2 regions of the Cupriavidus sp. SS-3 genome follow, and region 2 is predicted to be linked to the other one. Evidence: riboswitches for the same ligand, from Rfam matches in the RefSeq annotation. Region 2 holds a riboswitch; the other holds the start of a gene.
What was found. A riboswitch is a leader RNA that binds a small molecule or an ion and turns the genes downstream of it on or off. The one in region 2 is predicted to bind glycine.

Region 1: another riboswitch for glycine. It lies ahead of U9J39_RS20015 (D-amino acid dehydrogenase); the one in region 2 lies ahead of gcvT (glycine cleavage system aminomethyltransferase GcvT).

Annotation. Positions count from the first base shown of each region.
Region 1 is NZ_JAYLVT010000013.1:39,501-42,903, forward strand. Features, by position in the region: gene U9J39_RS20010 (DUF1484 family protein) at 200-385, opposite strand; gene U9J39_RS20015 (D-amino acid dehydrogenase) at 772-2,082, opposite strand; glycine riboswitch at 2,098-2,216, opposite strand; glycine riboswitch at 2,217-2,315, opposite strand; gene U9J39_RS20020 (TonB-dependent receptor) at 2,542-3,403, shown strand, end outside.
Region 2 is NZ_JAYLVT010000016.1:53,378-56,780, forward strand. Features, by position in the region: gene gcvP (aminomethyl-transferring glycine dehydrogenase) at 1-283, opposite strand, end outside; gene gcvH (glycine cleavage system protein GcvH) at 381-761, opposite strand; gene gcvT (glycine cleavage system aminomethyltransferase GcvT) at 862-1,989, opposite strand; glycine riboswitch at 2,085-2,209, opposite strand; glycine riboswitch at 2,231-2,318, opposite strand; gene U9J39_RS21675 (glycine zipper 2TM domain-containing protein) at 2,394-2,621, opposite strand; gene U9J39_RS21680 (UvrD-helicase domain-containing protein) at 2,892-3,403, shown strand, end outside.

The DNA.
Region 1 (3,403 bases), on a different contig from region 2:
TGGCCGGTCTTTGGCCACCGAACATACGACTGCGCTATCGTCAGAATCAGTAACCGAACTGACGCTTAACGACTAAAGAGAGCCTGTCAAAGCGTGATCGTTCAGGATCAATGAGGGCCGGTTTGCAGGCGGTGTTTCAAGGTGCTTCCCGCAGAACAAGGGTGTGACATCCCAAACTCACTGTCACACCCGTCAGCCACTATTGCAACCGCTCTCGCTCAACCATCAGCCCATCCAGCTGCATCTTCACCATGCCAAGCAGACACAGCGCACTGAAGCAGCCGTCCGAACTTTCGCTTTCGTGATCCAGCAGTACGAGAACCCCTTCAATTCCTGCGCGAACCTGCTGAAGACAGTCGTTTGTGATTTCATCGATCGTTGCCATAAGTTCCCCACTAGTAAAGGCGCGCCACTCATTTCCACATGAGGGCGGCGGGCCAGACGGCGAGGGTGGAAAGACCGGTCAAAGGTGGGGAACCGGCCAGCCTTGCGGCTGCCTCGCCCGGCCCGCCAGGGAGCCGGCTTGGTTCGTGCGAACACACAGGCGTTGCCCGCTACAAGCGCAACGCCTGTCCACCTTATACATCCGGGCTTTCCACACCCGATCATCGGTGGTCCGATGACGCCACCAGTATTTCCTGTCGGTACCGGGGAATCGATGAGAGATGTCGCATTTCCAGGGGCGCGCGAAGTTTGAATCCGGGCAACGGATTCAGAAATCGCTGACTCTTGAAAATGCGCTTGCGTGCTAAGCCCTTTGCCTCCGCCGCCTCACGCCCGCACCGGCGCCAAAACCGCGCCAGGCACCATCGCCGGCGCACTCCCCATTGCCTGGTCCACAACCCCCGCCACCATGTCCGCCGTCACCGCCGACAAGGTCCACCCCAAATGCCCATGGCCGGTGTTGTAGAAGATGCAGGCGGAGCGGCCGCGGCCCACGCGCGGCAGCATGTCGGGCAGCATCGGCCGCAGCCCGGCCCATGGCACCACGCTGCGCGTGCTGACGCCGGGGAAGCACTGCTGCACCCAGTCCACCAGCGGGCGGATGCGGTCGGCGCGGATATCGCGGTTGGTGCCGTTGAACTCGGCGGTGCCGGCGACGCGGAAGCGGTCGTCGCCGAGGCGGCTGGTGACCAGCTTGGTTTCGTCGTCGAGCAGGCTGACCGTCGGCGCAGCGGCGCGGCTGGCTTCGTCGGTCAGGTTGACCGTGATCGAATAGCCCTTGACCGGATAGATGTTGACGCGGTCGCCCAGCCCTGCCGCCAGGGCGCGGCTGGCGGTGCCTGCGCAGATCACGGCACCGTCGAAGGTAGAGCTGGCGCTGTCCGCGCCGTCCTGCACGGTGACGGTGGCATGCCTTCCGTCCGTCTTCACCGCGCGCACGTCCTGGCCGTACCGGCAGCGCACGCCCAGGCGGGCAGCGGCGGCGGCCAGGCCGCTGGTGAACTTGTGGATGTCGCCGGTCGAATCGCTTTCGGTGAAGTAGCCGCCGTAGTAGGAACCCGCCAGCATCGGCTCGATCGCGCGCATCTCCTGCGGGGTCACCGCGCGCCGCTCGAGCCCGCCTTGCGCCAGCAGCGCGGAGACGCGGCCGGCATGCTCGAAGCCGGCTTTGTCACGGTAGATATGGAGAATGCCTTCCTTCTTCAGGTCGAAATCGATGCCTTCCTGCGCCGCCCAGGCAAACAGGTGCTCGCGCGCGGCGATGGCCAGGCGCGCGGTCTCGATGGTGTTGCGGCGGTAGTGGGGAATCGACGCGATGAACTCGGCGAACCACGACAGCTTGTGCCAGCTGGGCCGGGGATTGACCAGCAGCGGCGCATCCTTGCGCAGCATCCACTTCATCCCCTTGACGATGGTGGACCAGTGGGTCCAGACCTCGGCGTTGGATGCGGAGAGCTGCCCGCCGTTGGCGAACGAGGTTTCCATGGCGGCATAGCGATGCCGTTCGAACAGCGTGACGGAGAATCCGCGCCGCGCCAGCGCGTAGGCGGTGGTGACACCGGTGATGCCACCGCCGATGACAGCGATTGTCTTCATGATCTGCAGGATCCAGGAACGTCGAAGGGTGGGAGTCCGCACGCGACATGCGTGTAGGACGCCCCCTCTGTTCTGGACCTGAGAGATTCACGACGCCTTGCCGCGGGGGCGGGCGCGCTTGCTCCTTCGGTATGCCGGGCGGACGATGGCGTCCGGCATTCTTCAGAGTGCACTGACGGGTGATGCCGGTCCTTTTGCCTGAGAGTTTCCGGGGCGGTTGCTCCTTCGGCGCCATGCGCGGCGGGCGCCGCGACAGTCTCTCCCTGCATCACGCTGGCTTGACGCCAGTCGGGGCAATGTAGTGACAAGGCCCCGTATTGGATATGCGGGTTAACACGGATGCATGCGGATATGGCGCGCTAGCCGCGTCGCTATGTCGCATCGGCCGATGGCTTCCGGCCCCATAAAATGTCAGCGCTCGCTATCGAGGACGTCCGGGAGGAGCGCCTGATGCTGCGCAGGCGTCGCGGCGAGCCCACAACGACGACAACAAGGCATTCAGTGAAGAAACACCGCATTGCACTGGCCGTTTCGGCAGTGCTGATGGGCCCCGCCGTGGCCGCCGCCCAAGGGGTGGAGGCAGGCGTGGAGGCGCCCGCGCCGCTGCAGGAGGTGGTGGTATCGGCCCGCCCCGAACGCGGCGAGACGCCGGCGATCCCGCCCAACACGCCGGCGCCGGCGTATGGCATCAGCAGCACGCGCATGGCCGACTTCAACGTGGTCAATACCGAGGACGCGCTCAAGTACGCGCCCAACCTCGCCGTGCGCAAGCGCTTTATCGGCGATATGAATTCGATCATCTCGGTGCGCAGCACCAGTTCGCGCCAGTCGGCACGCGGGCTGGTCTATGCGGACGGGCTGCTGCTGTCCAACCTGCTGGGCTCGGACTTCAGCTTCCCGCCGCGCTGGTCGCTGGTCAATGCCGCCGAGATCGAGCGCATGGACGTGCTGTACGGCCCGTATTCGGCGCTGTATCCCGGCAATTCGCTGGGCGCGACGGTGCTGATCACCACGCGCACGCCGGAGAAGTTCGAGGGCGATGCCAGCGTGCAGCTGTTCACGCAGCGCTTCGGCCTGTACGGCACCCACGATAACTTCAACGGCGTGCATGCCAACGCCTATGTGGGCGACCGCGTCGGCGCGCTCTCGTGGCTGGTCAGCGTGGACCGGCAGGACAGCAAGAGCCAGCCGCTGAGCTTCTACACCGCGTCGCGCTCGACGCGGCCCGCGGGCGCGGCGGACACGCCGGTTTCCGGGGCCTTTTTCGACCAGGACCAGAGCGGGCGCGACCGCGTGGTGATGGGCGTGAACAGCGAGGGCGTTACGCACACGGTGCAGGACCAGCTCAAGCTCAAGCTCGGCT
Region 2 (3,403 bases):
CCTTGTTCTTGCCCGCCAGCGCGCGCAGCTTCGCCAGCGCGGCCTCTTCGCTCAGCGGCTCGGTGAACTCGCCCATCGGCATGCCGTCGCGTCGGCGGATGGCGGCGGGGATGACGGCGTCGATCAGCGCGGCGCGGCTCTCGTAGCCGAGCACCTTCAGCATGTGCTGCTGTTCGGGGCTATCGGGGCCGATATGGCGGGCGGCGAAGGCGTCGCGCGCCTCCAGTTCGGCCAGCGTGGGCCGGTTTGCTTGGGCGGCGTTCATGGGCAGCGGGGCGTTCATGGGCAAGAACCTCGTGGAGGGCGCGGCGGCAGGTGGTCAGCCGTGCCGCGGCGCCGCGAATGCGGTATGCCGGTCCCGGAGGGGGACCGGCGGGCGATCAGGCGCCGACGCTGGCCTTGTAGGCGTCGGCCGACATCAGGCCGTTGACGTCGTCGCCATTGGCCGGCTTGAGCTTGAACAGCCACGCGTCGAAGGCGTTGGCGTTGACGCTTTCCGGCGCCGCGGTGGCGGCCTCGTTGACGGCGATCACTTCGCCGGCCACGGGCGCGTAGATGTCGGAAGCGGCCTTCACCGACTCGACCACGGCCAGCGCGTCGCCGGCACCGACCGACTTGCCCACTTCGGGCAGCTCCAGGAAGACGATGTCGCCCAGCGCGTCCTGTGCGTGGTCGGTAATGCCGATGGTGAGCGTGCCGTCGGCTTCGACGCGCACCCACTCATGCGACTCGGTGTACTTGAGGTCAGCGGGGAAATTCATGAAGGTTCTCCGGATTCAGATCTGTTTCTTGTTGGGTGATGCCTGCCCGGCAACGCTGCCGGCAGGCGAGGGCGACCGTTGGGTGAGCGGGGCTGTCCCCTTAGCTCACGAGTGCCTTGCCATGACGCACAAACGGCAGTTTAACCACAGTCGCGTTGAGTTTGCGGTCGCGGATCTCCACCTGCACGGTGTCGCCCACGTTCACGCCCTGCGGCAGTCGCGCGAAGGCGATCGATTGCGACAGCGAAGGGCTGAAGGTGCCGCTGGTGATTTCACCGTCACCGGCGGGGGTGATGACTTTCTGGTGGGCGCGCAGCACGCCGCCCTTGTCCCGCAGGATCAGGCCGAGGAACTGCTGGCGCGAACCCGCCGCGGTCAGTGCCGCCTTGCCGGTGAAGTCGCGCTCGCTCTGCAGGTCGACGGTCCACGCCAGGCCCGCGTCCAGCGGCGAGACCTTGATGTCCATGTCCTGGCCGTACAAATTCATGCCGGCTTCCAGGCGCAGCGTGTCGCGTGCGCCCAGGCCGGCCGGGCGCACGCCCGCGGCATTCAGTTTTTCCCACAGGCCGGCGACGCTTGCGGCCGGCACCACCAGCTCGAAGCCGTCCTCGCCGGTGTAGCCGGTGCGCGCCACCATCACTTCGCCGAGGTCGGGATCCTGCACGACCACGGCATTGAACGGCTTGAGTGCGTCGGAAGGCTGGGTCGACGGGAAGGTGCTCCACACCTTGGCGCGGGCGTTGGGTCCCTGCACCGCGACGATCGCCAGCGGCTGCACGCCCTCGGGCGCGACGTCCGTGCGGCGCGGGGTGATGGTCACGCCGCTGCCGGTGGCGTCGTTGCGGGCGCGGATCCAGTCGATATCGCCGACCGCGGTGCCGGCGTTGACCACCAGGCGGAAACGGTCCTCGGCGAAGAAATAGACGATCAGGTCGTCGATGACGCCGCCGTTCTCGTCCAGCATGCAGGAATAGAGCGCCTTGCCGGGGGACTGCAGCTTGTCGACGTTGTTGGCCAGCAGGCCGCGCAGGAAGCTGCGGGTATTCGGGCCGGCGAGATCGACCACGCACATGTGCGAGACGTCGAACATGCCGGCATCGTTGCGCACGGCATGGTGCTCCTCGATCTGCGAGCCATAGTTGACCGGCATGTCCCAGCCGCCGAAGTCGACCATGCGGGCGCCGAGGGCGCGGTGGATAGCGTTGAGGGGCGTGGCATGGAGCGTCATGGAATCCTCGGGGGCAGTCTCGGTTGGCGAAAACAAAAAAGGGCCATCCGCCGCAACGATCGCTACGCCAATATGGCGAGCAATCCGCTGCGGCGGATGACCCCTCTGTCCTCGATACCTGAGAGATTACGAGGCGGATCCCGTGGACCCAATCCTCGCGCGCCCCTTCGGTGGGCACGCTCGCCACGAATGACGGGTGCCGCTCTCCAGAGTGCGGCATGCATTGTGTGCATGTTGCATGCCGATCCGACCGGTCCGTGGTGCCTGAGAGTTTTCGGGTGATACCCCTTCGGCGGCGCAGGCGATGCGCGCTCTCCCGGTTGGATGCGCGCAATGTACGGGAGGCCCCGGCCTTTGTCAAACCACGGCAAGGGCCCGTACCCGCCGCTGCGCGCCGGGGCTGCTTACTTCTTCTTGTCGTCGGTGACAACGTTGCCGATGACGCCGCCCACGGCCGCGCCGCCCAGCGTACCCAGCGCGCTGCCGTCGGTCAGGACGGCGCCGCCGACCGCGCCGGCACCGGCGCCGATGGCGGTGTTACGTTGTTTCGGGGTCATGTCCGCGCAACCGGCAAAGGCCGCGACCGTCATGCCGATCAGGGTCACCTTGGTCAAAGTTTGCAGGGTTTTCATTGTTGGCTCCGATGTGATGATTCGTGCATGCCCGAGCGATCCGGCGGACCGGGGGACACACTGATTAGAGTGTCGCGTTATGTCATTGGCTCCGGTCTTTACGAAGTGTTACGCCAGTGACACGGCCTGGCCCACCCTCGCGGCTTGCGCTGACTGACCCGCCGCGGCGAGCGTGTTAACATCGGCAGCTTTGCCGCAGGCCCGGGTGACGGGATGCCGGCAAATCCGCTCTTTCCCGCGATTCCGCTGCCGCCCCCGACACCTGCCCGCATGACCCATGGCCTGAACCCCGCCCAATCCGAAGCCGTCCGCTACCTGGACGGGCCTTGCCTGGTGCTGGCCGGCGCGGGCTCCGGCAAGACCCGGGTGATCACGCAGAAGATCGCGCATCTGATCGAGGACAAGGGCTTCGAGCCGCGCCATATCGCCGCCGTCACATTTACCAACAAGGCGGCCAAGGAGATGCAGGAGCGCATCGCCAAGCTGATGGAGGGCAAGACCACGCGCGAGGGCAAGCGCATTCCGCTCAAGCAGCTGACGGTCTGCACCTTCCACTCGCTGGGCGTGCAGATCCTGCGCATGGAAGCCGAGCACGTGGGCCTGAAGCCGCAGTTCTCGATCATGGATTCGGACGACTGCTTCGGCCTGATCCAGGAGCAACTGGGCACCACCGACAAGAAGCTGATCCGCGGCGTGCAGAGCACGATCTCGCTGTGGAAGAACGGCATGGTCGACCCCGAGGCCGCGATCGCGCAGGCTGCCAATGCCGACGAGCACCAGGC